Regions from separate parts of the Peribacillus sp. NPDC097295 genome, predicted to be linked through region 2. Evidence: riboswitches for the same ligand, from Rfam matches in the RefSeq annotation. Region 2 holds a riboswitch; the other holds the start of a gene.

Region 1 (16,153 bases), on a different contig from region 2:
GAAACGGCCGCCCCTGCTAATACAAGCTTCAAGGGAGAAAAACCGTTTCTCGACGTTACACCTATTCCAAATACAAGTAGCATGCCAATCATTGCCCCTATAAAAGAACTGAACATGAGCATTAAGAAGGTGATGCCAGGAATGAAGGCCAAAACAAGTGAAAGAGCCAAATTGGCACCTGAAGTTAAACCTAGTAAACCCGGATCGGCAAGAGGGTTTCTTGTCATCCCTTGCATGATCGCACCGGCAACCGCTAAAGCGGCACCTACAAAGAAGGCTGCGATGACACGTGGGAGGCGTATTTCCCTTAGAACATCATAATAAGGTCCCCCACTTTGTCCGATGACAGCTTCATATAATTCTCGGAAACTCGTATTCGCTGCACCATATCCTAAAGACATGATCATGATCACCAACAATACAATGAACGATATAACCATCTTACTTATAATAGAATAGGAGATCTTCATTAAAATCTCCCCTTATTTACCCAAGAAAGATTTTTCGAAGAAGTCTAGTTGTTTATCGAAAGAATGGGCATCTGCAAAATAGAACGCAGAACCTTCCGCATAAAACACCTTTTTATTTTTAACCGCTGGTATATTGTTGTACCAAGTTGAGTCCATGAATGAAGTATCTTGTCCTTCTTTCACTAGATTAAGGACCAAGTAATCCCCAACATAATCACCTAATACCTCTTCGGAAATCCCAAAGTAACCAGGCTCTAGTGCCACATCTTTAACAGCCTTTGGCATGTTCAATCCCATTTCTTGATATAGGATTTCCGTTCCGCGGCCCCAGTTATCCCCGAATAAATAGATTTGTTTATCAGAGTTACCAGCAACCGTAATCGTAGCATCTTCCCCGATTTCAGCTTTGATCTTGTCTCCCACAACTTTTGAACGTGCTTGGAAATCTTTTACCCACGCATTCATTTCCTTTTCTTTATTGATCACTTTACCGACTTCGATACGTTGATCGATATAATCTAAAGCACCGTATGTGAAGATAACCGTTGGCGCAATTTCTTTTAATTTCTTAACGTCTTCCACATCATTCGATCCGATGATCAAATCTGGATCAAGTTCAATGATTTTCTCATAATCCGTACTTGCGACAACTTCAGCATCTGGATATTTTTTTGCGAAATCCGGATTGTCTTTTGACCAAGAATCCATCCCCACTACATTAACATCCATTTCCATTAAATCGCCCACAAACAATGATAAAACGACAACACGCTTTGGATCAGCAGGAACTTTAACTGTACCATTTTCTGATTTATAACTAATCGTACCCGATTTTTTTGTATCATCCTTACCATCAGATGTTTCTTTAGTCTTTGAATCATCATTTCCACAAGCCGATAAAATAACCATTAAAGCAGCAACTATAAATAAAAGCCATTTTTTCATGTTCATTCTCCTTTTATTAAATCATATGTAATGCATACTGGTTTATTGGTGCGAGGATCCTTACTGATCTCTGCGTCAATCTTGAACACTTTCTTCAAAACCTCTGGTATCATCACTTCTTCTGGTGTGCCGGCCTTTATTAAAGTCCCGCTCTCAAGCGCAATCATAAAATGGGAAAATCTCGCTGCATGGTTTAAATCATGTAAAACCATCACGATGGTTCGATTCTCTTTTTCATTTAAATGTTGCAAAAGTTCTAACACTTCGAGCTGATGTGCCATGTCCAAATAGGTTGTAGGCTCATCCAAGAAAATGATGTCTGTATTTTGTGCAAGCGCCAGAGCAATCCAAACCCGTTGTTTTTGGCCTCCGGAAAGTTCATCTACGGAGTTGTGCCTGAACTCATAGGTATTGGTAGACCTCATGGCCCAGTCGATGATTTCTTTATCTTCTTTCTTTAAGCTTCCAAAGCCTGTTTGGTATGGAAATCGTCCATAAGAAACCAGTTCCTCCACCAACAGCCCAACAGCACTATCCTGCGTTTGAGGTAATATGGCAAGTTCCCTTGCCAACTCTTTTGTATTTTTCTTTTGTATTTCGGCTCCATCAAGAAAAATTTGGCCTTTTTGATAAGGGATAATTCTTGTTAAGGCCTTCAATAATGTGGACTTTCCACATCCATTCGATCCTATAATGGTAGTGATTTGACCATCGGGAATGTCAATTGTCAGGCCGTTTACGATCACTTTTTTATCGTAACCAACTTCAACGTTACTAACGTTCATCCGCATGTATTCGTCATCGCCCCTTTCACGTTGAAATTGATAATCGTTATCATTCACTTAACAATAAGATTATTCTGCATTTAGAAACTTTTGTCAAGTATTTTTAGGTAAAAAGGCCTCTATAAATTAAGTATGAAAAAAGCCGTCCAGCATTTGGACAGCTTCATTTCATTACCCTCTATTAACAAACTCTTCGTACCTTTCATCATTGGCAAGCCATGCTGCGTATTTACGCTTCATGTATTTTTCAGCTTCCTCGAAGGTATCGAACGATTTCTTCACTTCTTTACCGTTCACTTCAATGTTCCACTCTTCTTCTTCATCATTCTCATAAATGAAGATATCCTGCTTATCTCTGGTCGAATACAAGCAACCATCTGGTGAATTCTTAACATTCAACTGGTTTTTATGAGCATCGCGTTTAATTGGTTCAGAGAAGAAGGTCTTTTCGACGAATTGGCTGTATGCTTTTTCGGACATCGTGCAGCCAGCCGCTTTTTGATGGCCTCCCCCGTCATATTTCCCTGCAACTTCCGCAACATCGATATCATCATGGATCGTCCGGAAACTGATTCTTTTACTTCCGACCATAAGGATCGCAATATAATCCAGGTGAGAAAATTCTTTCGATAATTCATTTCCCAATTCCGAATGATAAGACTCGGCATGGACCACCCCAAGCGTATGGGGACCGACCGTAGTCTGATACACTTCTCTTTTTTTTCTATTTATGTACCGATCCACACGACTTTCTTCCACACCCAAAAGAGTCTGTTCGACTTCATCAAACGTGAAGGTGTCAGCAGATGAGAGCTTATGTGCGATTTTCGTTTCAAATTCTTCAATCGGGATCATGAAGAACAGGTCATTTAACCGTTTTGCCGTTAGATTATTATTTGCCTGCCACTCCCAGGTATCATATTGACGGACCAATTCCACGAATTCAGCGAAGATTTGTGATGGTTCCAACCATTTTTGATCCACCGCATATTGATAGAATAAAGACGTCGCTGCCGTTTGTTTCCCATCTTCCTGTTCCACCGTAACCGATGCCCAGTCATGTTCATTCAAATGCAATGCCGATTTATGATGGTCGATTAAAAGCGCATGACCTCCATCTTCAACGAATTGTGTTATCAATTTTTCATTATCTTCATTTACCGAAAGATCGGTAACGATCAATGTATCTTCGATTTTTGCCTGTTCAAGATATGCTTCTACATTCTGATTAAGGCGGCCGATGGAATTGTAACTGACAACCACGTCTTCCCCGAATGCAAGCTTCGCTACGATTCCGCAGCCGACACCGTCTAAATCATTATGTGTAAAAAGATAGTACACATAAACCCCTCCTAAAAACTGATATATTTACTTTTCCCTAAGAAATGATTTTCAATTGCAATCTTTACAATTGTAGCATAATCACATCCGACTATTTTAACATGGTTCCACCCAAAACCGCTGTGAACGCAAAAAAAATCCGCACTTCCTCATTTTTTTCCTTTATTTCTTAATATTTACATCGTAATATAGTTAAGTTACTAAATAGAAATCGAGGTATGACAATGTATCAATTCAGATCAGAAAGTGCATCAAGAAAAATTATTAATAACTCAAGACACTCAGCCATCCTTGTCTTCACATACTTCATGATTGCTGTAGGTCTCATATTTTCATTCACCGTCGGAATTCCACCGCTAAACATCGGAATCCTTGCCCTTATCAGTATTATCCCTACCATTGTGGCAGCCATTTTGATTAAGCAGGATAAATGGACACTCGTGGTTCCCTATATTTTTGGCATTATGATCAGTCTTTTATTTGCGGCGATCGTCATTCAATCAAACAGCCTTTTTTCCCTGAGCCTGTTATTCATAGGACTTCTGTTTACATCCATTTACTATGATTATTATCATGTCATTTTGTACGTGGTCCTGTATTCTTTGTTCCTGACTTATCTGTTATTATGGTCGGAACCCTTTTCCGATAATATATCTGATCAAGGTGGTTCGATACTTGGAATCATACTTTTATTTATTTTAACGGCCGTTCTATCCATCATTTTTAGTTTAATCGGAAGTGTATCCATTAATGCAGCCTTGGCAGCGTTGGCAAAGAGCAGACAGACAGAAGCCGAGACACAAGACATGCTTGATGAAATCACCAAATCGGTACGTGGATTGACTGACTTTTACAATGAGCTTCAAGCAAATGTCCGAGTCACCGGCAATATTTCTAAGGAAATTACGAATGCCTTCATGGAAGTCTCCAAGAATATTGAGTCCCAGGCATTAAGTGTCAACGAGGTGAAAGATTCCATCGATTCATTCGATGGCGAAATCCAGAAAGCCACCCATGCCTCCGATCAAATGAAAAGCCATACGATGGAAAATGAAACAAGTACCAAGGACGGCCGCCAGGCAATGGTTGCCCTTGCCCAAGATATATTATCGGTTGGGGAAAAGGCTAAACAATCAGCCTTCCTCATGGAAGAATTGAATCAGCAAAACAAACAGATTCAAACGATTTTGGCAACAATTGAAGATATTTCCGAACAAACGAATTTAATTTCCCTAAATGCATCCATTGAAGCCGCGAGAGCTGGAGAACATGGAAAGAGCTTCGCCGTGGTTGCAGATGAAATCAGGAAGCTTGCTGTGAACAGCCGACAAGCGACCAATCAAATACAACAAATCTTAAACAATATCTCTATTAAATCGAATGAAGTCACAGACGGAGTCAATCAAAGCTTGGACGTTGCAGGCATGATAAAGAAAAAATCGGTCGATGTCGAACATGTTTTCAAAGAGATGGAAGGAAACACGCTCCAAGTCATGGAACAATCGATCAACCTTCAAACCATGCTTCAGGCTTTGACCCAAAATTCAAGTGCGGCTACAAGTGAAGTCACCACTGTCGCCAGTATCGTAGAAGAAAATGCCGCTTCCCTTGAAGAAGTCGCGGCGAGTGTGGTGGATCAAAATACACTCATTAACCAAATGGAAAACAACTTCACCAGTTTTGAAGAACTATTGAAGAACCTGAAAAAGCTAATAGTCACCGAAAAATAAAAAAAGCCGCAGATAGGATTCCCCTATCCGCGGCTTTTTGGTCTTTTACTGTTCAATCAGTTTTCCTAAGTTGGCCATTTCTATGGCACTAACGGCAGCTTCGTACCCTTTGTTGCCTGATTTAGTACCAGCGCGTTCAATGGCCTGTTCGATGTTTTCGGTCGTCAATAATCCGAAAATGACCGGAACACCTGTATCCAAGGCAACGGAAGCCATGCCTTTCGCCGCTTCATTGCAGACATAATCATAATGCGTAGTGGAACCTCTTATGACCGTCCCTAGCCCGATCACTGCATCGTATTTGCCTGTGTTCACCAGCTTTTTGGCAATGAGCGGCAATTCGAATGCTCCTGGCACCCAAGCGATGTCGATGTCATCTTCGTCCACACCATGACGTTTAAGACCATCCATTGCCCCACCTAATAACTTGCTTGTAATGAACTCATTGAATCTTCCGACCACGATTCCCACTTTCAGTCCTGATCCGATTAATTGTGCTTCGATAATTTTCCCCATGTCTAATTCCTCCTCAGTTTATAAACGGACGTTACGCGTTTTGAATGTATATGTGTTCTTGCAATGATTCCTTTTGTTTACGGTACTTTACCAAGTCCGCGATCGTAATGAATGTAAGGCCAAATTTTTCAGCGATTATTTCCAGGTCGGATACGCGTGCCATACTTCCATCTTCATTCATGATTTCACAAATGACACCTGCAGGAGCAGCCCCACATAATTTGGCCAAGTCCACTGATGCTTCCGTATGTCCGGTCCGGCTCAGCACACCCCCGGCTTTCGCTATTAGCGGGAACGTATGGCCAGGGCGTTGAAAGTCCTCGGCCACCGAATCTTCCTTCAAAAGCTCCAGGATGGTCAACGAACGTTCGAACGCACTGATTCCTGTAGACGTACTTTTGTGATCCACACTGACGGTGAATGCCGTCCCATGATGGTCGGTGTTATCACTGACCATGGGGTGCAAATCCAATTTTTCCGCCAATTGTTCGGTAATGGTCGTACAAATCAGACCACGGCCATGTGTTGCCATAAAATTGATTGCTTCTGGTGTCGCTTTTTCTGCCAGCACCACGAAATCACCTTCATTTTCGCGGTCTTCATCATCGGAAATAATGACTACTTTTCCAGCCTTCAAATCTTCAATCGCTTCTTCAATTGTATGGAACATCCTTTACACCGCCTTTTATTAAAATCCATGTTCAGATAAAAATGCTAAGTCCAGACCTGGTTTTGATTCGCTTTTTTTCATTTGATGTATAATATATTTTCCTAACATGTCGTTTTCAATGTTCACGATATCGCCTGACGCCTTTCTGCCCAATATGGTGTCCTGATGGGTCAAGGGTATGAGTGATACAGTCAATAGATTTCCCTCAATGCCGAATATCGTCAAGCTTGTCCCGTCAATGGCGACAGATCCCTTTGGAATGCAGTATGTACTGAGACCTTCTTCCAATTGAATCACGTAATACACCGCATTTTCTTTTCGTTCCTTTTTCAGAATCGTGCCCGTTCCATCGATATGACCTGAAACGAAATGGCCCCCGAAACGTCCCTGAGCACTCATCGCCCGTTCAAGATTCACCTCTGAACCAGGCTTTACTGTCCGAATCGATGACGCTTTTACCGTTTCCGGCATCACATCGACCGTAAACAAACTTTTCGTGAAAGAAGTCACCGTCAAACAAACTCCATTAACGGATATGCTGTCTCCAATGTGGACATCTTCAAGGACTTTCTCAGATTGAACGGACAATTGCATACTGCTTATTCCTTTTTTTATGGAATGAACAGTACCGATTTCCTCGATGATTCCAGTAAACATAGTTTTCCCCCTTTTATAAACATATAAAAAACCCCTTAGGATGACCTAAGGAGTTAGCAGGAGAAATGAGTGAAAAAATTGTATAGCTAATAAACCCATCATTTCAACATTTGAAAAAATAGGCATACGTATAGCATACACTTGGGTTTCACACGTCCTTCTCCCATCCAGACTGTACTGTCGGCTTTGGAATCTCACCAAATCCTGCCTTTATCAGGCTCGCGGGCTTAGAATTGCTTCATCACCGCCGGTTGGGATTTTCACCCGACCCCGAAGGACTAACTAATATTATGAATCTTCATTTAGTTTAACATCCTAAAGCAACGATGTAAAACTTCCATCCTAAAATGAACCTATAGTTGCAAGCACATAGTACAGGAAAGAGGTTGATCACTATACAAAATTACTATTACCTTTTTTGTTAGGGAAATCCTACTTCAAAAATCGTCAAGGGTTATTGAAATCTGTACAAATTAGTTCTTTTGTCTTTCCTTCCCTACATCAAAAGCAATGGGGTCCTAGGCAAAGATGTTTTATGTTATAGTAATTGGAAAATTTAGAATAAAAGAGGGGTTTTCATGGCAAACACAAACCTTTTAATGGTTCAGCACAGTCATATGGAAAGTGAACGCATCATATTACGTCCTGTTTCGCTAGATGACGCAGAAGATATGTATGAATATACATCTGATGAAGAGACGACACGTTTCCTTTATGACCAACATAAAGATTTGAACCAAACCAGGAACTTCATAGCAAATTATTTCTTGGAAGAGCCTATCGGCAAATACGCAATCGTGTTAAAAGAAAACAACAAAATGATTGGGGCTATCGAATTCAGAGTGCATGAATCGAGCAAATGTGGAGAACTGGGTTATACTTTAAACCGAAATTTCTGGGGAAAAGGTTATATGACTGAAGCGGGAAAATCAATAATGGAATTAGCCTTCCATGTACTGGATTTGGAGCGAGTATTTGCTGAATGTGATGTGATAAATGGTGCCTCCGGGAAAGTATTGGATCGCTTAGGCATGAAGTGTGAAGGGATTCACCGTAAAAGCCACATGACGAAGGGTACATTACTAGACAGCGCCTATTATTCCATATTAAAAGAAGAATATGGAACCCCCGAAAAAAAGGATGAAGCGGTTGTTAACGCTAAATCCTAATTCCACTAATTAATTTAATACCTTTAAAGGACATTGCTGCAATAAAAGTAGCAGGGTCCTTATTTTTTAGACGTGTGTACCTTTATCCCTTTACAGATCCTGTACCATCTTTTCTCCACTAATAAGATTCCTTCCTTCCGATGTGCTAAAAAAGGTTATCTCTGCAATTTATGAGGAATAAGATAATATGTCCCAATTACTATCAAAGGAGGAAGACAGATGCTTATTGTACTTATCAATCTTGTTGCCTATCTGTTCGTCATCACGATGAATTTCCTGGCTAATTACCTTCCCTTCAACGGCCAAACCTCAGGGGAAGTTTCTGGGAAACTGGACGTTCTTTTTACCCCAGCCGGCTATGTATTTTCGATATGGGGATTGATTTATTTTCTTCTTGCCATCTGGGTAGCCAGACAGTTTATGGGCAAACACAAAAAAAGTCCCGCATATATGGTCTCTTTCCCTTGGTTCGCCTTAAGCTGTGTATTAAATGGAGCCTGGCTTTTGGCTTGGCATTACGAATACTTCCTGTTATCCGTTATCATCATCATTACACTTTTACTGACCTTGATTGTCATTTACACAAACATTATAAAAGTGAGGCATGCCTTTCTCGACTTGATGCCCTTTTCCTTCTATCTAGGATGGGTAAGCGTTGCAACCATCGCGAACATCTCCTACTACCTGACCTATATTGGCTGGGATGGATTCGGGATTTCCGACGTGACATGGACGATTATTCTGTTACTGGTAGCCACAGCCCTGGCATTTCTTTTTGCAGTCAAAAATAAGGACTGGTGCTACCCGCTTGTCTTCGTCTGGGCCATCATCGGAATCGGCGTAAGGAACAGCACGCCCCATCCGACAATCACCACCACATCCTATATCCTGGCAGGCATCATCCTGATCCTATCCGTGACTGTCCTCATCAGGAACCGCGGGAAATAATCCCGGAAATAAAAGGGGTCAGACCCCTAAAATGCCTGTTCAAGGTCAGACCAGATGTCATGCCAGGATTCTAGGCCGACGGAGAGTCTTATGAGCTGGTCGTTGATGCCCATTTGCTCTCTGGATTCTTTTGGGATGGCCGAGTGTGTCATCGTGGCGGGATGCTGGATCAAGGTTTCGGCATCTCCTAGGCTGACGGCGATCTTGATCAGTTTCAAGTTATTCAGGAATTTTTGGGCATCCTGTTTTGTCCCATCCATTTCAAAGGAAATCATGCCCCCACCGGATTTCATCTGTTTTTCCGTAATCCGATAATCTTGTGATTCTATGTCACCTGGGTAATAGACGGCTTTAACCTTCGGGTGTTCTTTCAGCTTGCGAAAGATTTCCGTTGCATTGGCTGTGTGGCGATCCATCCTGACTGGCAATGTTTTTAAGCCGCGCAGCAACAGCCATGCATCAAATGGCGAAATAACCCCTCCGATATCCTTCTGCGTCGTCATAGCTACTTGATTAATAAATTCCCTTTTCCCGACAATAAGGCCCGCCACGACATCGCCATGCCCACAGAGGTACTTCGTCGCGCTATGAAGGACGATATCACAGCCAAATTCCAGCGGTCGCTGTAAGTATGGAGTGGAGAACGTATTATCGACCACGACAGGCACACCATTCTCCTTCGCAACTTTCATGACCATTGCCAAATCTATCATCTTCATCGTGGGATTTATCGGCGTCTCCACGTAAATGCAAGTCGTATTCGGACGAATCATGCTCCTTACCTGTTCCTCTGTCTCCATCTCACAAAAATCATGGGTGATCCGGTATTTTTCTTCCATCAGCTGAAGGAGGCCGAAGGTGCAACCATATAACCCTTTCGAACACAAAATATGGTCATCCGCTTTGGTCAAAGCAAAAAGAACCGCCGAAACGGCAGCCATCCCTGAACTAAAGGCAAGACCCGCTTCCCCGCCTTCCAAGGCCGCAATCTTCTCTTCAAGTACCCGGACCGTAGGATTTCCAAGCCGCGAGTAAATATATCCATCTTCTAACCCAGCAAACCTATTTTCCCCTTGTTCGGCCGTATCGAAGGTAAACGTTGAAGTTTGAAACAAAGGTGTGGTCAAGCTTCCCAAATGCTCTTTTGAATCATATCCTTCATGAATCACTGCGGTTTCAATATGCTTATATTTCTCTCCCATACTAACTCCCCCTATCTCCTGACTATATCTATCATATGTTAAAAAAACTAATTTTGGAAGCGTTTTCAATATAAGCGACAATCCATCTGAAATACTAGTTTATTAGTTCACTAATTCTAATTCAAACGATTAAATCTTAAAAAAAAGAGACAGCCTTTATGGCCATCTCTATTCTTCCTGCCTATTCTTCTACTACGATGTTTCCACCATAGAAATCGACCTTCGTTAAGGGGATTTCAAGTTCGCGAGCCATTTTTTTCAACTCCCGCTCTTCCCGTTCCGTCACGATCGAGATGACCGTACCATCCGCACCCGCACGTCCCGTTCTGCCAGACCGATGAACATATTGATCAATACTTTCCGCCATATCAATATGAACGACAGCCGTTAGTCCCTTGATATCGAGTCCGCGTGCCGCCACATCCGTTGCGATCAACATCGGTGATTTTCCCGAACGAAGCTTACGCAACGCTTTTTCACGATCGACTTTATTCGATTCACCGTGAAGGACTCCCATTTCAATGCCTTTATAACTTAGCTTTTCATGTAACACGCTAAGCTCGGCAATATCGTTTAGAAAGGCCAAAGCCTTCACATCTTTCAGTCTTGTGATTTTCTCCAGGATCTTGGACTTTTCACGTCTTTCGACTACAAAATAAAGATGATCGACTTTTGACTCCATTTTCTCACTTTTGTCGACCTTGATCAATTCAGGTTCATTCATGAAACCTCGGGCCACTTTTTCCGTTTCTTCAGGAAGAGTTGCCGAGAATACCATGATTTGGCGATCCTTAAGCGTTGTTTTGATAATATTGTTAATCGTTTGCATATGCTCGGGAATGATCAATTGATCGCCTTCGTCGAGTACGATCGTTTTCACTTCATGCATCTTCAATTTCTTTTGGGCAATCAGTTCATAGACACGGCCCGGTGTTCCCGCAATGACCTGTGGATGCTTCTTCAGTTTATCCAACTGACGTTTCACATTGGCACCACCGATGAATGCTGCTCCAGAAATACCGCTTCCTTCTGACCAAATCCGGACTTCTTCATTGATTTGCATCACCAATTCACGTGATGACGCCAAGATCAAGGCTTGGGGGGATTTTTTGTCAGGATCTATTTTTTCAAGCAATGGCAGTAAATACGCAAGTGTCTTTCCCGTCCCCGTTGGAGATTCGGCCATGATGTCTTTTCCCTGTGCAATGACAGGAATCGTTTTCGCTTGAACTGGGGTAAGTTGTGCAAAGCCTGACTTTTTCCAGACCTCCTGGATAAATGGCTTTCTATCGTTCACTAATACTGGTAATTCGCTCATATCGTTCTCCTTTAATAAAAAAACTTTTCCTATTCTTTATAGTACCATTTGTTATAGGGTAGTAGCCAATGGAATCCTAATTGTCACGGTCGTCCCTTTATGTTTTTCACTTTCAAACCGCATCTCACCTTTTAGCCGGTGAATGATCTTCTGACAGATGGTAAGCCCGATTCCCGTTCCCTTTTCTTTTAACGAATAAAAAGGTTCACCGATATGCTCCAAGCGCTCTGGCTCCATCCCGATTCCATTATCTCTCACAATGACCAAAGCATGCTCATCCATGATTTGCAGGGATATATCAATTTTACCATTCTCACTAACAGCCTCAATGCTATTCTTGATAATATTGATGAATAGCTGTTTCAGCTCCATCGAATCGGCCATGACTGATACCGGGCAGGTCTCTTTCACTTCTATATTCATTTCAATACTGTTGAAATTCGTTTCAGCTTTCATGAACGTATATACTTCCATCAGACATTCCTCAAGATCAAGCAGATGGAAGATGACATCCTGTTTCTTCCCTAGGACAAGCAACTCGCTCGAAATAATATGGATTCGGTCAATTTCCTTCAACATGATATCAGTGTGCAATGGATTCACTTCTTTAGTCATGTCCATTAATTGCACAAACCCTTTTAAGGATGTTAGTGGATTTCTTATTTCATGGGCAACGGCTGCCGAGAGATGCCCAATGACGGACAACTTTTCAGACATGAGCATCAATTCCTCCTCACGTCGTAAATCGGTGATGTCCCGAAAGATGGCATAAATTCCAAGCAGCTCTTTATGTACAATGATCGGTAAAAAGGTCACACGCATGATTCTTTCTTCTTCCATCACATTCTGAAGGTTCATCTCAAACTTGACCGCTTCCCCTTCAAGTGACCTTGCGAAATATCTTCTTTCACTTTCACTCACATGTATGAGATGCTCCACATGCTTTCCTTTTAGTGTCTCACTTTGAGCACCTAGTAATGTTTCAGCTTTCGGATTAATCGACACGATTCGTCCTTCCAGATCCAATTCGAGAACACTATCAGGGTTATGCTTGAACAAGGATTGATATTGCTCATCCTTCAAATTGAATTCCCTTTGTGAGTCCAGCATTTTCCCTGTCCAATACCGGGTGATGAGATATAGAATAACCCCGGTTATCAAGATGTACACCCACCCTTTTGAATGCTGGAACATCGCATATGTCTGAACATTCTCTTTCGCTTGGCTCATTGATATATAATCCGTAACAAAAATCCATATTGCCCCTGTAATCATATAAATAATAGCTATCTTACCTGCAACTTTATGTGAATGGTTCATTGTTTATCCTTTGTAGTAGATTTTTGAGTTAGTATTACCAACTTACTCAAAAAAAGTCCTTATGTTCTACACATAAGGACTTTACAGCTAGTATAGCATGTTTCTCTTATTGCCTAAAACGCCATTCAGCCATCTCTTTCAACAGGGGAACGTTTATGATAGGTTTTTTACAGCCTGATTGAAATCTTCCTCTATTTCTTTAGAAGGCTTCGTCGATAACAAACTGAAAATCACGACGGCAAGCGTACCTGCGATAAAGCCAGGAATAATTTCGTAGACTTCCGCTAACTTGTCGATGGATTCCCATACGATTACCGTTACCGTACCGACGATCATGCCTGCCAGCGCTCCCCACTTTGTCATTCTTCTCCAGAATAAGCTTAGTAAAATGACAGGTCCGAATGCCGAGCCGAAACCTGCCCAGGCATACCCAACCAGCTTTAGAATAGTACCGCTCGGATTGAACGCCAAAGCAAGGGCTATCACAGATATCAATAATACTCCCAACCGACCGACCAAGACTAGTTCCTTATCGGATGCATTCGGACGAATAAACTGTTTATAGAAATCATCCGTCAACGCACTCGCCGAAACCAACAGTTGAGAAGCGATCGTGCTCATAACTGCGGACAGAATCGCTGCCAGTAAGAACCCCGTAATTAAAGACGGGAAAAGCTCTTTCGAAAGGATGATGAACACAGACTCTGCATTCGCTTCTCCTAAAGGCGCATTTGTTTTGTTGAAATAGGAAATGCCAACCAATCCCGTGAACATGGCACCTACAATGGCAAAAACCATCCAACCCATGCCAATTCGGCGGGCACTCTTCAATTCTTTCACGGATGAAATCGCCATGAAGCGAACGATGATATGCGGCTGACCAAAATAACCTAGCCCCCAAGCCAGTAAAGAAATGATTCCAATTGTCGACATTCCTTCAAACGCATGCAAAAGGGTCGGGTCAATCGACTTTATTTCAGTAAAGGTAGGCGTCCATCCACCTATATTTACAATTGTGACGACAGGAACTAAAATTAAGGCAATGAACATGATTGTTCCTTGAACAAAATCCGTCCAACTTACTGCAAGGAAACCACCGAATAACGTATAAAGAATGACGACACTCGCCGTCAGCCAAATCCCATATCGGTAATCCAGGTTAAACGCCGTCCGGAAAAGCTCCCCGCCAGCTACCATACCGGAAGATGTGTAAAAGGTAAAAAAGATTAAAATGACTAAAGCTGAAACCACTTTTAAAATTCGGGAATGATCTTTAAAACGATTCCCCAAATAATCTGGTATAGTTATAGAATTATTTGCTATTTCCGTATATGTACGAAGTCTTGGAGCAACAAATAACCAGTTTAGATATGCGCCGACTGACAATCCGATGACAATCCACCCTGCACTTAAGCCATTCAAGTACATGGCACCAGGAAGGCCCATCAGTAACCAGCCACTCATGTCGGAAGCACCAGCGCTTAAGGCGGTCACAGCGGGACCCAAGTTTCTTCCTCCAAGCATGTAATCCGTTAAGTTAGCGGTCCTGCGGTATGCCAGATAACCGATTAACAGCATGCCTGCCATATAAATGACAATTGATACTATTGCTCCATATTCCAAAGATTCATCCCCCATTACTTAAGGCTCTTCCTTAAAGAAGGCCCATTTTATTAAAGTAAGCTTATCAGAAAAAAAAACATAAGTGTAGTTCTTTCTAATTGCCAAAACTATTAAAATCTTGAATTAATAGACTATTGAGATAAAAATATAATTTCAGATTAAAAGGAGACGATATCATGCAACCTTATACCAAACAACTGGACGGGATCTTCCCATCCGTTTGCTCCCTTGATTGCCCCGACCAATGCGGCTTACTCCTTCACAAAAAAGACGGAAAAATCATAAAAGTCCAGGGTGACCCCAATCATCCGGCAACTAAAGGTAACATTTGCAATAAGGTCCGGAACATGACAGCCCGCCTATATGACCCGAAACGACTTCAGCAGCCATTAAAGCGAATCGGCCCTAAAGGGAGTGGCCAGTTCGCCCCAATCAGCTGGGATGAAGCGATTGATATGATCACTTCAAAGTGGAAGAACTTGATTGATCAGCATGGCCCCGAATGCATCCTTCCCTACAGTTTTTATGGAAACATGGGGAACCTAAGTGCAGAAGGCATGGATCGACGTTTCTTCCATAGACTAGGCGCAAGCAGGCTGGAGCGTTCCATTTGTAACGCAGCCGGCTCTGTCGGCTACCAATATACGATGGGCGGTTCGTTCGGAATCGATCCGGAAGAAACAATTGATACAAAACTTTTCATCATGTGGGGCATTAACGCCGTGAGCACAAATATGCACCAGGTGACAATTGCCCAGCAGGCCCGGAAAAACGGCGCCAAGGTGGTGGTCATCGATGTCCATAAAAACCAGACCGGAAAGTGGGCTGACTGGTTCATCCCCATCCTGCCCGGTACAGATGGTGCACTGGCCCTTGGCATCATGCATATCTTATATGCCGAAAATCTGGTCGACCAGCTCTTCCTGGACACCTATACCGTGGGCTCTGACGAATTACGTGAGCATGTCCGCCAATATGACCCGGCAACCGTATCAACGATCACCGGCATTCCCCTTGAAGACCTTTATACATTAGCCCGGATGTATGGCCAGACGAAACCATCGTTCGTTCGAATCGGCAACGGCCTGCAACATCACGATAACGGCGGCATGGCTGTTAGGACCATCGCCTGCCTTCCCGCTCTTACCGGTCAATGGACTATTAAAGGTGGTGGTGCCATGAAAGGAAACTCTGGTTATTTGGCCTTTAACACCCATGCCCTGCAGCGTCCGGATCTTTTGCGAAACAAAGCCACTCGCACCATTAACATGAATCAAATCGGTCAAGTCCTTTTAGCAAAGGAAAATCCTGTTCGCTCCTTATTTGTATACAGCTCCAATCCGGCCCTTGTCGCTCCCAATGCCAACAAGGTTAAAGAGGGCCTGATGCAAGAAGACCTATTCACGGTCGTGCATGATTTATTCTTAACAGAAACGGCACAGTTTGCCGATTTGGTCCT
Region 2 (16,153 bases):
CAACTGCAACCTGCCCAGTATACGGTTCCCCTCGAGATTCACCATAAACTGCGTTCGCCATCAGTTGGATATCATTCTGTGAATATCCTCCTGGAAGATTGGCCGAAGTAGCTGCACCTGGCGATGAATTTTCCGATGAAGAGTTATTTGTTTCATTTTTCGAGGCACTATCTTTAACTTTGACTTGCTTATCAATGTCAACTCCCCCGTAGTAAGTAAACTCATTTCCTTTTTTAATCTGGTCATGAACAAATTCCTTATTGTAATTAGAAGCTTTAACAAGCTTCTTTTTTGTCGTTTCTCCTGCCAACCCATCGATCGGCAGACCGAAATCTTTTTGGAAATTCCGAAGTGCCCAATATGTACCCCAGCCATACACTCCATCAATTTTCCCTTGATAGTAACCGATGTTCTGTAAGCGTGCCTGTAATTCGATTACATCATCGCCAACTGCGCCCCTTTGAATAACTTGACTCGAAAAGGCATTTGTTCTTGTTTCCGGGAAAACTCCGAAACAAATCGCAATGCATGAAAACAGCAGGAACCATTTCCATGTTAACGAATTCCCTTTCATCAAAACACTCCTCTTCATTTAAATTAACGTACTTCTATTTTCTTCTTAAGCGGTAGTTTTATTCCATGGCAATAAAAAACGGAGTGGGCAATTTATGCCAACACTCCGAATCAGGAATACTATTATTTACTAACATAATGATTTTGAGAAAGTTCTTCTGCATGAAATTTAGATAGAAGTCGAGCCTTCTTTACCTTTTTCATTCCCAGCCACCAAAGGTAAATCATGAACGGCATGATTAAATGCACCCAAAATTTTTGGGAGATCAAGATATAATCATAAATTCCATGTAACATAAAGGGAACGAGAAGAGCCAAGAGTAAGTAGGACCTGTTATTTTTAGAGGAAAATTTAGCTTTACCTAAATAATACCCCATGATAACACCAAATAAGGCATGGCTCGATACTGGTAGGATTGCCCTGCTAAAAGCATGTTCTACACCATTGGCAAGCAAATACAACGCATTTTCCATTGTGGCGAAACCTAAAGAAACTCCTGCCCCATAAACGATCCCATCATAAGGCTCATCAAAGGCAATATGCTGGTAGATGACATAGATCAGTATGAACCACTTGAAAAATTCTTCAAGCAACGCAGCCCATAAAAACGCATTGGCAAAATCCGTATCTAAAATGTGTTCCGTTTCGAGCACATATTGTATAAACATGATTGGGAGAACAAGGAAGACACCGAATAGAAAAGTTTTGATGACCACTGAAATAGGTTCGGTATCATATTGATCTTTCAAGTAAAAATAGCTAAGTAACGCCAACCCCGGCGCAATAGCCGCTGACAAAATGACCAGCATGAGCTGACCTCTTTTCTTTTCTTTAATCGTACCACGGAATGCACAAAAATTAAATCCTGTAATCAAAGTCTTCCATTTTATTACCCGTCAGTATTTAAAGTGATCCTCTTCTAAAATCACTTCGCTTGCCAGTATGACAGCTAACTTTATGCGTGCTTTTTTACTGTCATAATCCGCACCTAAAATCACGCCTCTTTGTTTTAAATCCGCGGCACTTCCGACATAGTCATAGGCGGGGTATACCTTCCCCTCTTCCGCAGCTGTCGTCATGACGATAGCAATCCCTTTATCCATAGCATCTTGTATTGCAGGCACCATTCGTGGTGTTACTTGACCCCTGCCAACACCCTCGAGTACTATTCCTTTAGCTCCATTGTTAACAGAGGCTTCGATATAGATACCATCGGCGCCTGTATGGCATTTGATGATATCCACTCTCGGAATCGAACCTTGCACATCAAAACTCTCACGGTATAATGGTTTCTGATATAGGCTGACCACTTCATTGTCAATGATCCCCAAGTAACCATATCCAAAGGATTCAAATCCTTGTAAATTGGAGGCATGCACTTTTTTAACATACTTAGCTGAATAAATTCTTTCATTAAAAACGACAACTACACCAACATTTTCAAGAAGGGGGCTTGCAGCTGTTAAAATGGAATTTCTTAAATTCGAATACACATCCGTTCCAACTTCTTGTGGAGAGCGTTGCGAACCAGTTACCACAATCGGCCGTTGATCATTCGTGGTGAGATCAAGAAAAAATGCCGTTTCTTCCAATGTATCAGTACCATGGGTTACAACTATCCCAGCAACATCCGGGTCTTTCAATTCTTTTTGGATGGCCAGCTTTAGTTCATCCATTTTATCTAAATCCATGGACATGCTCGGTATTTGAAAAAGATCGACAAGTTTAACTTCAATTTCCTTTGGCAGCTCGCAAAGGGAGGCCAACTCTTTTCCACTCAAAGCTCCTGATGACAACATGCCATCCGTGGTTTCTTTACTTGCAATCGTTCCACCTGTCGTAATTAATGATATTTTCCGCATCCTTATTCAGCTCCTTATTTACTTTTGTTTGAAGCTAAATGATGGGCAATTAATTCGCCGTGGAACCTGCCGTTTTCGATAAATATTTCGTTGGCATTATTGCCTGCTGCCAGGACACCCGCGATATAAATGCCTTCAACATTTGTCTCCATCGTATTTTCATCATAAGTAGGTCTTCCTGTTTTCTGATCAATTGAAATGCCCATCGAAGCTAAAAACGAATGATCGGGATGGTAACCCGTCATCGCAAATACAAAGTCATTGTCAATCACCTTTTCCACGTCACCTACACGATACACGACACTGTCTTCCGTGATCTTATCTACTGTGGCGTTGAATTCCATCACAACTCTCCCATTGCGAACCAATGACTCGAACTCAGGAAGTATCCACGGTTTGATGCTTGTTGAGAACTCAGAGCCTCTATACAGGACAGTGACCCTTGCCCCGGACTTGACCAATTCCAATGCCGCATCCACACTTGAATTTTTACCTCCGATGACTGTAACGTCACAGTTAAAGTAGGGATGTCCCTCTTTGAAATAATGAAAGACTTTAGGAAGCTCTTCTCCTGGAATACACATATAATTAGGATGATCATAATAACCTGTAGCGACGATAACACGCAACGCTGTATAATTCCCTTTAGATGTTTTCACAAGGAAGCGTCCGTCATCCTGTTTTTCGACTTTTTCAACTTTTTCGAACTTATGTACCCGCAATTCTTTTCTTCTGACAACTTCCCTGTAATAGGCAAGGGCCTGATTTCGGACGGGTTTTCGATTTTCGATAATGAATGCCGTATCACCTATTTCCAACTTCTCACTGGAACTAAAAAAGGTCTGATGTGTGGGATAACGATAAATGGAATCAACAACATTGCCTTTTTCTATAACAAGGGCGCCAATCCCCGCTTCTTTCAGTGCTATGGCAGCTGCCAGTCCACATGGACCCCCTCCGATTATAATAACTTCTTCATTATTCATTTTTCATGCCACTGCCTTTCTATCTATAATATAAAATATAAATCATTCTACGTAAAAAATCCTATCATTAAATGATAGGATTTTTTACAAATCTTTTCAAAGATAATGCTTGTACCCACTAGCATTTACAAATTAAGCATACATTATATAAGTATTAAATCCACCCACGGAAACGGGATGCTTCCGCCATTTTCCTTACCCCGACCATATAGGCTGCTAATCGCATATCAACACGTCTGGATTGGGAAAGATCATATATATTATTGAATGACTTCACCAGAATTTTTTCGAGTTTTTCGTCAACTTCTTCTTCAGACCAATAATACCCTTGGTTGTTTTGAACCCATTCGAAGTAAGAAACAGTAACGCCTCCAGCCGAAGCCAAGACATCAGGAACCAATAAAATACCACGGTCAGTTAAAATTTGCGTAGCTTCTATTGTAGTAGGTCCGTTGGCCGCTTCCACCACGATGGAAGCTTTAATGTTCGCGGCATTATCTTCCGTGATTTGATTTTCGATAGCGGCTGGAACTAATATATCGCAATCCAATTCAAGAAGCTCTTGATTGGTAATGGTCGTTTTAAATAATTTCGTAACAGTTCCAAAACTGTCTCTACGGTCTAGCAAATAATCGATATCCAAACCATCAGGATCATGTAACGCACCATAAGCATCCGATATCCCTATAACTTTAGCACCCGCATCATGCATGAATTTCGCTAAGAAACTACCTGCATTCCCAAAACCTTGAATGATAACACGTGCCCCTTTTATATCAATACCGCGTTTCTTTGCGGCTTCATTAATACAAATAGTCACACCTTTAGCAGTCGCAGATTCACGACCATGAGAACCACCTAGCACAAGGGGTTTACCAGTAATGAAACCAGGCGAATTGTATTCATCAATTCGGCTATATTCGTCCATCATCCACGCCATGATTTGTGAATTGGTAAATACATCTGGTGCAGGAATATCCTTTGTAGGCCCCACGATTTGGCTGATCGCACGGACATAGCCCCGGCTAAGTCTTTCCAACTCTCGGAAGGACATATTACGAGGATCACATACTATTCCACCCTTACCTCCACCATAAGGAAGATCAACAATTCCACATTTCAAACTCATCCAGATGGATAACGCTTTCACTTCACGTTCCGTCACATTCGGATGGAAACGAATTCCACCTTTTGTAGGACCAACAGAGTCGTTATGCTGTGCCCTGTACCCTGTGAATATCTTAACGGATCCATCATCCATGCGAATGGGCATTTTTACCGTTAATAACCGTAATGGCTCTTTTAACAGTTCAAATACTTCTTCAGGATACCCCAGTTTGTCCAGTGCTTTATGTATTACAGTCTGGGTAGACTTTAGCACATCATGTTTTTCTTCCTCGTTCACGTGGCCATTCCCTTTTGCCGATTCCATTATAGTACCCCCTATATAATCTCATCCATATATTATAATTAGCGATTAGAGCTCTTCAGTGCTAGTATACACCTTCGCAATATTAAAGCAAAGAGTAAAAATGTGAATTTAAAATTTAGAAATATTCAAAAAATGAAAACGGTATCATTCCACTTGTTACTTTTTAATTCCCCCTATTCTCTAAGACTAAAACCGAAAGCGATGAGGTTTTTCAGGCAAACCGTGTTCAGCTATATTAGAAGTGTCTGCCCTGTCTCCCCTTTTAGGCTAAATGAAATGCGTGCTTAAAGCATGTATGGCTTCCTTTGCGATCAAACGGGTCCCATATTCATTAATGCGGTATAATGTCAGCGTCGATGCATGACCATACTCAGCCGCTAAAGAGATAACCGTTTCATAAGTAGCATCCTTCACGTCTTCAATCAATAAATAATATTTTCCCTCATAAAAATAAAGAGAGCTATTAAGCATACCTTGAAAAGTCAAGCGGTGACACAATTGGATTACATCTTCAAAATCGTGAAAAACATAGAGAATATGGGGCGATTCATCGATTTTCACCTGTAGATCAAGGAACTCTTCTTCATTAAATAATTCTTCTTCATCTTTCGTTACAATGATGATCAAACCCTGAGCAGGCAAAGAAAAAATTTCAATGGCAATAGAACCACTCATCTTAAAACTGAGTTCTTCACATGCTTCCTCGACCATATCTTGAAACAATTTGTGCACTTTCAAGGAATTCCCTAAGATATCCTCTTTTGTAATGCCTCTATCAATTAAATCATCAAGGGTCAGAAATATCTTGATTTTATTATTCGTTAATCGCTCCAACTTCATAAAAAAATGCCCCCTGGTTTCCATCTTCATACATCATATGAAGACTTGGTCTCAAGGTGCATATCCATTATTTTCGAGGAATGAATTAAGACTTCAACCATTTAGTCCAATCGGCTTGGATGCCGCCAATTAAAACATGATTGAACTTCTTTCGGTTATCCTCCGACATATGATTCAGCGCTTCTCCCCCAAGCCCCACCTTCAGGTCAGGGAACTCTTGCCAAAGCTCTTCTATCAACTTTAAAGTTCCAGGGAGATTCCCAGAAAGCGAGCAAGACATGAAGAGAAAAGCTGGTTTAATTATATTCAATGCGATAAAGAGATCCTCGTCAGCAATCGATTCTCCTAAATAAATCGTTTCATATCCTTTTCTTTTTAGGAAAATAGTAAAAATCAACAACCCAAATTCATGCTTTTCCCCCGGCGCACACACGGTTAATGCTTTAGGTAACAAACCGCTTGTCGGAATGGTATGCATGATGGAGCTGATTCTGGCCTTGAGAATGGAGGAAGCAAAATGTTCATGAGCCGAAGTGATTTCTCCACTTTCCCATTTGTTACCAATTTGAACAAGAATGCCTCCGAGTATCTCAACTACCGTATGTTCAATCGTATACATACTGAAAGCCTGACTAATGATCGTTTGAGCCTTATTTTCATCGAAGTCTAAGAGCGCCTCAAGCAACTCATTAGCTAATTTAACCGTTTGGTCATTATCTTGCTTTGTTTCATAAGCTTCGCCCTCTATCTTTTCAGAGCTCTCAAGCAACGATACAGCTTGACTGATTGTAAACCCTTGATTCGTTTTATTGATTAGCCATTTTAGGATATGGAGATGTTTTTCCGTATACAATCTATGACCTGAATCATTCCTGATGGGTTCAATGAAGTGATACCGTCTTTCCCATGCCCTTAAAGTACCAGGCTGGATACCTAGCAGTTTAGAAACCGCCTTTATATTATATTTACCTTCTTGCATAATTTAACAAGGCCTCCAATAACAGAACATCATTTGTAGAAATTATAGTGGATTATCTCCACCCTGTAAAATTCAAATATGCTCATTTTAGCTGTTAGCCTAATAAACCTTCTCTAAAGCGTCCCCAAATCCTGTACTTTCCCCTTTTTTCAATGTAAACAAATGGGTTTCCGGCTTCGCTTCGAGTCTCAAGGGCACCGTACTTGTCCCATATCCGTTACTCGTTATGTACATACACTCCCCTTCTTTTGTGATGCCTCCCAAACGATATGGACCAAATCCAAATAAACGAATCTGCCCTCCATGGGTATGTCCTGAAAGAACGAGATTAATACGGTGTTCTGACTTTATTTGATTTTTCACTAGCGGGTTATGACTGATCAATATCCGGAAGTGCTCATTTCCGCAATCCGACAGAGCAAGGTCGAGCCTGTCCCTTTCTACAGATATATCATCTATACCTAAGAGGGCGAGATGCTCACTTTTCTTCGACTCGAACGAAACGGAGGTGTTATCCAAGATCTTGACCCCATGTTTCAAGAGCGCAGCATCCAACTCGTGAAAATCCCCTTCGTAATCATTATTTCCCCACACAAAATATAAAGGACCAATTCCCTTCAATTTCAAGATGTTTTTTTCGACCCGCTCTAAAGGAACTCCACTTTCCCGAATATCCCCTCCGATAATCACTAAATCCACTTTACCTATGACATCCGTGATTAGACGATCCGAAACGGTTCTCCGATGTATATCGGAAATGAAAAAAATCCGAATTTCCCCAAACCCTTCCGGAAAATCGTTAAAATATAAATCTTGAATAATCAGCCTATCCTGATTAGCCACTCGCCACATGTAAACAACCAAAAAGAATAGAAGCACTATCAAACCTAACAATCCATATGCCAGAACCATCTTCCACTAAACCTTCTTTCTCTTCAATTGCCAAATAACATCCTAAATTAATTATAAAACCTTGCCTTCAATTAAATATTCTCAAGTAAGTTTTTATTTATTTTCATGAAATAAGTTAATGTCATAATTCTTCTTCATCATATCAAATACCTTATGCCGGCTTTTCCATTCTTCCTCTTTTTCCCATAGTTGTTTGCTTTTATTGATGATTTCACAGCGAAGCAATTGAAATTCCTTCTCTGCCTTATCCATTTTGTTTTTAATCATCATCATATAACCATATATTCCTGCGGCTGCAGCTAAAAATAGATAATGTTTAAAATCATCAACAAAGATACTGAACATCTTAAAAAAGGAGTATGAATAAGGAACAACTATATATAGATAAAGGTATATCAAAAAAAGAGCTACAATGATCATTGTTGCCCATAAACTATGAATGTGCTTCTTTTTGAGAGCCTCGAATTTTTTTTTGCGGACCACAACGTTCTGTAACATTTGTTTTGCTGCCTGATCGGTTTTATCATCAAGTAAAATGATTGCCGGTTCCATTTTTTCTTCCGCCTCCTTCATATCCTTCAAGTCATGATATGAGGTTGTCTCGAAAAAAATGATAAATAAAGCTGCCTTTCTACTATCTAAATGACCTAAACCTTTGGAAAGTAAAGCACCCTGTCAACTTTAGAGACAGAGTGCTCATACCTTTTATTTTTTCAAGGGAATCTTTAACACTTGTCCCTTGGAGATCTCATTCCCATTCAGGCCGTTCCATTCCTGAATTAACGCGATTCCTTCTTGTGACTTGTAGTAATTCATGGCAATTCGGAATAGTGTTTCCTCTCCCTGAACCGTATGATATACAACTTTATAGCTGTCACTATCCGATTGGGAAGTAGCACCGTCAGAAGTTTTTTTATCCTCTGCTTCCCGCTTAGCCTTCTCTTCCGCTTCCTGTTTGGCCTTTGCTTCTGCTTCCTCTTTGGCTTTCGTTTCCGCTTCTTGTTGGGCCTTTGCTTCTGCCTCTTGTTTCGCTTTTGCCTTAGCTTTTTCTTTAGCTTTTGCCTCTTTCTTCGCTTTCTCTTCTGCAGCCTTCTCCTCTTGCAGCTTTTCTTCTTTAAGCTTATCAGAGTCTTTTTCTTCCTTTTCCTTCACATCTCCGGCCGTCGCAGTGGTCGGCACCGTCTCTTCTATCGTTTCTTCCCCATCACTAAAATTCACCACTTCACTACTTTTTGTATCCTTCTCAGGTCTATCTTGAAGATATGTATAAAGACTATAAAACCCCACAGGAAGCAAGATGAAAAATAGCGATAATAATTTAATCATGGGAAATTTTATCTTCGCTTTGCTTTTTTTCTTTTTATTTTGATGAATTTCACTTCTCTTTGGCAGAGATGACTTCGCCTTTTGACGATCGACTCGCGTACGAAGTTCTCCAGCCTGATCTTTTTCACTCTCTTTTATACGACTCATCTAAGTCACCGCCTTCTTCAGTTAATCCCAGCTTCATACTTACGTCTTATTAATATCCCAAGGATAAAATCTATTAAAAAATGGGCTGTGATTGTCACTAAAATATTTTGGGTCCATTCAAACAAGAACCCAATAAAAAAGCTTAGAACCATGACACTCAAAAATAAAAACCAATTAAATAAATATCGATAATGAACAACCGCAAATATAAGGCTCGTCCATAGCAGTCCTATATGGGTCTGGATAACTCCTCGAAATAATATTTCCTCACTAACCGCCACCACTAAGGCAACAATGAAAATCATAAAGTAAGGTAAACTTCTGAAAATACGTTCATTGACCCCACCATCATCTTGATAGGAAGCCGGTGTCACTTTCATCAGACTCACATCAAACATAACCACTAATATCCCTGCAGGAACACCCACTAACAAAATGTTCATGTCATTAAAGTTAAATAAATTAAGAAAAGCAGAAAAATCTTTAAATAAGATTACGCCTAAAAAAAAAGCAACAGTTAAGATAATCATTTGGGTCAGGAATAAATTAGAGAGTAGTTGTTTATCTGTAAGCTGTTTTATTAATTCAGCCTGTTTATTTTTCATCTTTAATATCCCTATCCAATAAAACAAAAGCTAATTCCTCTTTCCAGGTTGAATACGTATTAACCTGTTGTTCCCTTACTGCAGGCCATACATCCAGGATGTTTTTTACACCTATCCCGCAACAATCGCAACAGATGGGATTCACTTTCTGCTGCTCTTCCTCAAAATAATGCAAAATCCCTAAACGCCGACACAATTTTGTATGAAGCCAATTTAAAAACACGCCCAATTTAGCTTGGTTCTGTATTTTTCTAGTCTGACAATACGCTTTCATCGCATCCATATGAAACAGCGGATTGTTATCCTTCAGAAATTGTGTAAAGAAACGAAACTGTATATCAGTTAAGGAAAAACGTTGGAAAAGCTGTTCTTTTTCAGAAAGGGTTAAATCGCCAACGGATCTTTTCACTTCATTTAAATACGAACAAACCGCTTCGATTTGGCTATCAGTGGGAAGTTGTTGTTCCAATAAATGCAAAGGAAGCCCTTCATCTCCTTCACAGTATAATAATACCGCAACACTTTGTTTTTGGTCACGTCCCGCTCTACCTATTTCTTGAAGGTATGATTCCATGGTGGAGGGCATATGAAAATGAATGACAAACCTAACATCCGCTTTATTGACTCCCATTCCAAAAGCGCTGGTCGCACAAATGATCTTTAATTGGCCTAAGATGAATTGCTGCTGAATAAGCAATCTTTGTTCCTGTTCCATACCACCGTGATAATAATTGACGCTACTGACCCCATTATCCTGTAAAAATTCCGTGACGGATTCCGCTACTTTTTTCGAAGAAAAGTAAACAATACCACTACCTGGAAATTCCCTTACCAATGAAAGTACACGGAAAAGCTTTTCTTGATAATCAGCTAAGTTTTCTACGAGTATGGAAATATTTTCCCGATCAACAGATGAAATGACTTCTTTGGCATAAGTGATATTCAATTTCCCGATGATGTCTTGACGCACTTCTTTTGTTGCAGTTGCAGTCAAAGCTAGCGTTAGGGGGTTATTTAACTTTTGTCTTACTTCTCCCAAATTCAAATAGTCCGGACGAAAATCATACCCCCACTGAGAAATGCAGTGTGCCTCATCAATGACGAACAAACCAATATCGATGGCTTTCAAGGACTGAATCACATTATCTAGCCCAAGCATTTCGGGGGATAAGAATATAAACCGATACGTATGCAAACGTTCAAAAGCCTGTTTTTTTTGATACGGATTCAGAAAAGAATTGAGGGTCAATACACTTTTTTCCCCTCTCATTTTGAGCTGATCTGCCTGATCCTGCATCAATGATAATAAGGGCGAAACAATGATAACCGTCTTATTGAAAAGGTAAGCAGGAAGCTGGTAACATAATGATTTACCTGATCCCGTGGGAAGCATGGCCAAAGTATGGTTCCCTTCAAGCAAGGATTGAATCACCTCTTGCTGCCCAGGACGGAAATTGTCAAATCCAAATTTTTCTTTCAAGACTGAATTCAAGTTCATCCTCTATCACCTATTTTCGCAAGTACAAGCCTGATTTGAAAAAAGCTGATTTGGTCATTATCAACTGCTCCCTTGATAGCCTTCAGCTTTCTTGTCTTAAGTTCTTTGATGACCGTAATGATTTGGTTTTCAGCTTCGTTTGAAACATAATCCTGTATCGAAAAGCTTTTATCCGATAGGACGATTTCCACAAGGTGATCCTCAATCGTATTGGCTTTTAAACGACGGATTTCTGCAATTTCAGATATCGTTTTCCCTGCCTGAATATAGTTCAGAGTCATTTGGGTGGATTGTGTCATATGAAGATTCCCACCATTTTTCCAGTCAACGATCAGTGAGGCCAATAGAGGGTAATCACTTACCGTTGAAATTTCCATGAGCATGTGATGCAGTGTTTCGAGAAAAATGAACTGCACATACCACTCATCGACCTCTTTCCTTTTTCCAATCTGTTCAAACGTAAGCCCAATGCGATTCACTCCCGTAATTTTCAAGACAAAAATATCACGGTTCAACTCCCTTTGTAACTCCAAAAGTGTTACAAGTTCCTCATAAAGATGTTGGGCAATTAACTCCCGATTTTGTCGATTGGTAGATAAAAATCCCTTTACGAATTCCTGTATTTGTTGATTTTGTTGTATCGGATAGAATGACCTTTCATTGTGGACAATATGGGATATAGTTTGAATAAGTAAAGTTAGTCTTCTCCAAAAATCTTGAGTGATGCTTTGGTATTTCCACCCGTTCAGGGAAGTAGGAAGCGGGCATTTTATGAAATAGGCCTTCAATGCCTTCCTTCCTTGTTCACTAATCATATAAACATCGTCATTTCCTGTTGCGTCGATTAACTTCAGTTCAATGAACAATCTTATGTTTTGAATTAACTGCTCACGGGTAAAACGAGGGACAGTCCCAAAAATATTCGTTAATCCAAATAAATGTGCATCCTGGATTGTCTGGGACGATTTTTTACCCTGTAGCATATGATAAATAGCGAAGATGGAACGCTCACCTTGAAATTTTTCTATCGCATTTAAAATGATTGCTTGAAGATAATTGTTCATGAAGCTCACATCCTTGTTCCATTTATCCAATTATATTGTAACAAAAATCTTCAAAAACCGCCGTTTTTTTTATGTCAAATTCGCATTGATATTTGTGTGAACCTATCGAATGAGAACACATTATAATGAAAATCTTCCAATAATTTTTGTTGACATTCCATGTAATGCCATACTATCGTTACATTTTCTATTGATAAGTTCGGCATTCGGTCTTACAATAAGGAAGAGATAATAATTTATACTAAAAAGGTTATGAGTTGTATATCAACTTAGGAGGGGTTTTAATCATGGCTAAATTTACTATTGTTGATAAAGAAACCTGTATCGCTTGTGGAGCTTGTGGAGCGGCAGCACCGGATATCTACGATTATGATGATGAAGGAATTGCATTTGTTACGCTAGACGATAACGAAGGAATCGTTGAAATCCCAGATGTTCTTATAGATGACATGATGGATGCTTTTGAAGGCTGTCCAACGGATTCTATTAAGGTAGCGGATGAATCATTTGAAGGCGACGCCCTTAAATTCGAATAGGTCAAAAAGCCATTTTCATTATGAGAATGGCTTTTTTCTTTAATGGTACCTTCATACAGAAAGAGGTAGAAAAAACGCAGGATATCTGGTTTTTTCTACCTCTTTTATTTTTAAGCATTTTTATATAAAACTTGTTTATTGATCCATGCTTGAAGTTTAACGAATAATAGCATGAAAACAGAAGTGATAAGCAATCCTTTAATTACATTAAACGGAAGTATTGCCGCTGTTACGAATTTCCTGGACTCCGGTGCCGTCATTGCATCCCATCCCATAAAGAACGTATATGCCGGTAAAAAGACATAATAGTTTAGGACACTCATAACTAGCGCCATAGAAACTGTCCCGGCTAGCAAAGCAAACGTCATCCCTTTTTTAGAGCTGATGTTTTTATATACATAGTAAGTTGGCAGAATGAATATTATTCCCGCTATAAAGTTGGAGATATGTCCTACCGGTACCCCAGTATCGGTTCCTGTCATGACCAAATCCAGTAGATTTTTCAGGAATTCAACCAATATCCCTGCCAGCGGTCCATAAATCAATGCGGCCATCAGCGCAGGAATGTCGCTAAAATCAATGTTCAGAAAAGGTGGAAATCCTGGAAATGGGAAATTCAAAAGCATAAGTAAGTACGACAGACTTCCAAACATTGCAAGCGTGACCATTTTTTTAATATTATTCGATTTCATAGCTCTCTCTCCTTCTTTTTCTTGATCTACCGTGAAAAAGAGGTAAGGGATCCTTCATCATGTCGATGTTCAATAAAAAACCCTTTAATTCCGACAGAATTAAAGGGATAAATTAAAGGTTTCATCAAACAAACGTTCAGCATTTGACTGTTTGAACGCAATCAGGAACCTCCATCTTCTCCCATCCAGACTATACTGTCGGCTTTGGAATCTCACCAAATCCTGCCCCTAAAGGCTCGCGGGCTTAGAAGAAATATTCTTCATCACCGCCGGTGGGGAATTACGCCCCGCCCCGAAGATAGACCTATAAAATTTCTTTTACAATTTTCATTATAAATGATTATTCTTTTTTTGAATAGTATTTTTACCTCACCTTTAGTTTAATCAGCACTAAGTGATGTCATTTATAACCATTTTAAACAAAACTGGCTTAAATCCTTATCTCGTTTAACACTATCGAAAATAATTTTTTATTAATAGACGATTGACGGAAAAAGCCCTTACCATTGCTGATTTTACCGGATAATTTACAAGGCTAACTTTTTTAAAAGCGCTTACAAAACGAAATGTTAAATTGACATATTTGCTAGTTCAATTGTAAAATTAACTGAAATTTAAGAGAATTGAAGGTGTTTACACGTGTATCAGATTTTAGTAGCAGATGCCATTAAACCAGAAGGACTCGGACCGCTTTCAGAGGCATCCAATATTCTTCTTATTCAAAAGACTGTAGAAGAAGCAGCAAACGAACTTGATCAAATTGATGCGATTCTTGTAAGAAGTGCAACAAAAGTTACAGAAGATTTAATGAATCGCATGCCTCAATTAAAGATTATTGCACGCGCAGGTGTCGGCGTTGATAACATTGACATCCCGGCTGCCACCAAAAGGGGCATTGTCGTGGTAAACGCACCTGATGGCAATACAATCTCCACAGCTGAACATACTTTTGCCATGATGGCCTCTTTGATGCGCCATATTCCACAAGCTTATGCTTCCCTTAAAAATGGAGAATGGAAACGCTCTTCGTACACGGGAACGGAACTTCGCGGGAAAACTCTAGGTATTATAGGCTTTGGACGTATTGGTGGGGAACTTGCCAAACGCGCCAAGGTTTTTGGTATGGAAGTCATTGTATTTGATCCATTCCTAACTGCCGATCGCGCAAAAAAGATGGCTGTAACCTCCCTGCCTTTAGATGAATTGCTTCCTAAAGCAGATATAATCACTGTACATACGCCTCTAACGAACGAAACTAGAGGGTTAATCAATAAAGATAAACTACTTACCTGTAAAAAAGGTGTGTACGTACTAAACTGTGCACGCGGTGGAATACTTGATGAAGATGATTTATACGAGATGATCGTCCAAGGACATGTAGCTGGAGCTGCGATGGACGTATTCGTTGAAGAACCACCATTTGGCAACAAATTACTTGAACTTGATAACGTCATTGCTACTCCCCATTTGGGAGCTTCCACCAAAGAAGCCCAGTTAAATGTAGCCGTTCAAGTTGCACAAGAAGTATTAACCTACTTTGAAGGCAACCCAGTATCCAGTTCGATTAACCTTCCAGCCATTTCTAAAGAAGTCTTTGAAAAGGTGCAGCCGTTCTATCAACTAGTCCAACAAATGGGTTCCATTGCCTCTCAATGCATGAAAGAAGGCATACAAGAGATTTCCGTTACTTACGCAGGGGACTCCTTGGACTTTGATACAGCCATTTTAACAAAAAGTCTAATATCAGGCTTCTTCAAATCGAGAGTCGATGCTTCAGTCAATGAGGTGAATGCGCTATTGGTTGCCAAAGAAAGAGGAGTTACCATCGGAGAAAAAGTTTCTACTGACTCCCTAGGATATTCAAACCTGATTAGCTTGAAAGTAAAAGGTGACACTCGTGAACTAACGATTAGTGGAACTCATATTGAAAACTATGGTTCTCGGATTGTCAATCTGAACGGTTTCAAAATCGATTTCCACCCTGAACCTAATTTACTTTATATCCAACATACCGATAAACCAGGGGTAATCGGTAACGTAGGCAAGATCCTTGGTGATCACGCAGTAAATATCGCGACTATGCAAGTAGGTCGAAAAGAAGCTGGCGGGGAAGCCATCATGGTTTTAAGCTTTGATAAACCATTAGAGGATAATATGAAGCAATACTTAGAGGAAACTCAAGAAATTACTTTCATGGCCCGTATTTCATTATAAGCCTTTAGGGTGCACCCGATCATCTCGGGTGCACCCTCTTTCTTTCTTTCTGAATGGGAATGAAACTTCGTTAGGAGCATTCGGAACTGTAATCTCTTCCAATAGGGTCAGATTTCATCCATATTTTTCACTACTTTTATCCCAGAATGATTACAAGCCTCCACTCCCCCCTGATATAGGCTTCTTGAACAAGGTCCTTTCCTTTTCACGGATTTAATAAATGAAAAAATGGGCAAAGGCAATTTGGAAATCCAATTGCCTTTGCCCACCCCGTTTCTCATGTAACAAGATTTTTTGCCAATCTACCTGACATTCATTCAGCATTTTCCATCATTCGAGGTAGAATAAAGCTGAATGTTGTTCCCTTTTCTGGTAGGCTGTTCACCGAAATATATCCATCATGTGCATCTATGATATTTTTAACGATGGCCAGGCCTAATCCTGTACCGGAACGGCCACGGGTACGTGCTTTGTCTGCTTTATAAA

Evidence for each region. A riboswitch is a leader RNA that binds a small molecule or an ion and turns the genes downstream of it on or off. The one in region 2 is predicted to bind FMN.
Region 1: linked by a shared signal. The riboswitch ahead of ribE (riboflavin synthase) and the one ahead of ACIQXN_RS09530 (ECF transporter S component) in region 2 are both predicted to bind FMN.

Annotation. Positions count from the first base shown of each region.
Region 1 covers NZ_JBIWCW010000005.1:198,272-214,424, forward strand. The annotation lists gene ACIQXN_RS11685 (FecCD family ABC transporter permease) at 1-470, opposite strand, end outside; gene ACIQXN_RS11690 (ABC transporter substrate-binding protein) at 483-1,415, opposite strand; gene ACIQXN_RS11695 (ABC transporter ATP-binding protein) at 1,418-2,206, opposite strand; gene ACIQXN_RS11700 (DHH family phosphoesterase) at 2,372-3,541, opposite strand; gene ACIQXN_RS11705 (methyl-accepting chemotaxis protein) at 3,766-5,271, shown strand; gene ribH (6,7-dimethyl-8-ribityllumazine synthase) at 5,317-5,787, opposite strand; partial or broken gene ribB (3,4-dihydroxy-2-butanone-4-phosphate synthase) at 5,849-6,457, opposite strand; gene ribE (riboflavin synthase) at 6,476-7,114, opposite strand; FMN riboswitch at 7,266-7,396, opposite strand; gene ACIQXN_RS11725 (GNAT family N-acetyltransferase) at 7,693-8,283, shown strand; gene ACIQXN_RS11730 (tryptophan-rich sensory protein) at 8,503-9,231, shown strand; gene megL (methionine gamma-lyase) at 9,258-10,433, opposite strand; gene ACIQXN_RS11740 (DEAD/DEAH box helicase) at 10,615-11,751, opposite strand; gene ACIQXN_RS11745 (ATP-binding protein) at 11,803-13,071, opposite strand; gene putP (sodium/proline symporter PutP) at 13,225-14,709, opposite strand; gene ACIQXN_RS11755 (molybdopterin oxidoreductase family protein) at 14,871-16,153, shown strand, end outside.
Region 2 covers NZ_JBIWCW010000004.1:178,022-194,174, forward strand. The annotation lists gene sleB (spore cortex-lytic enzyme) at 1-574, opposite strand, end outside; gene prsW (glutamic-type intramembrane protease PrsW) at 697-1,383, opposite strand; gene ACIQXN_RS09470 (asparaginase) at 1,471-2,436, opposite strand; gene ACIQXN_RS09475 (YpdA family putative bacillithiol disulfide reductase) at 2,451-3,422, opposite strand; gene ACIQXN_RS09480 (Glu/Leu/Phe/Val family dehydrogenase) at 3,577-4,854, opposite strand; gene ACIQXN_RS09485 (genetic competence negative regulator) at 5,122-5,694, opposite strand; gene ACIQXN_RS09490 (MerR family transcriptional regulator) at 5,780-6,673, opposite strand; gene ACIQXN_RS09495 (metallophosphoesterase) at 6,773-7,585, opposite strand; gene ACIQXN_RS09500 (YpbF family protein) at 7,679-8,137, opposite strand; gene ACIQXN_RS09505 (LysM peptidoglycan-binding domain-containing protein) at 8,291-9,058, opposite strand; gene ACIQXN_RS09510 (CPBP family intramembrane glutamic endopeptidase) at 9,076-9,663, opposite strand; gene ACIQXN_RS09515 (RecQ family ATP-dependent DNA helicase) at 9,653-11,161, opposite strand; gene ACIQXN_RS09520 (YpbB family protein) at 11,158-12,225, opposite strand; gene ACIQXN_RS09525 (ferredoxin) at 12,513-12,761, shown strand; gene ACIQXN_RS09530 (ECF transporter S component) at 12,872-13,453, opposite strand; FMN riboswitch at 13,623-13,757, opposite strand; gene serA (phosphoglycerate dehydrogenase) at 14,093-15,667, shown strand; gene ACIQXN_RS09540 (ATP-binding protein) at 15,981-16,153, opposite strand, start outside.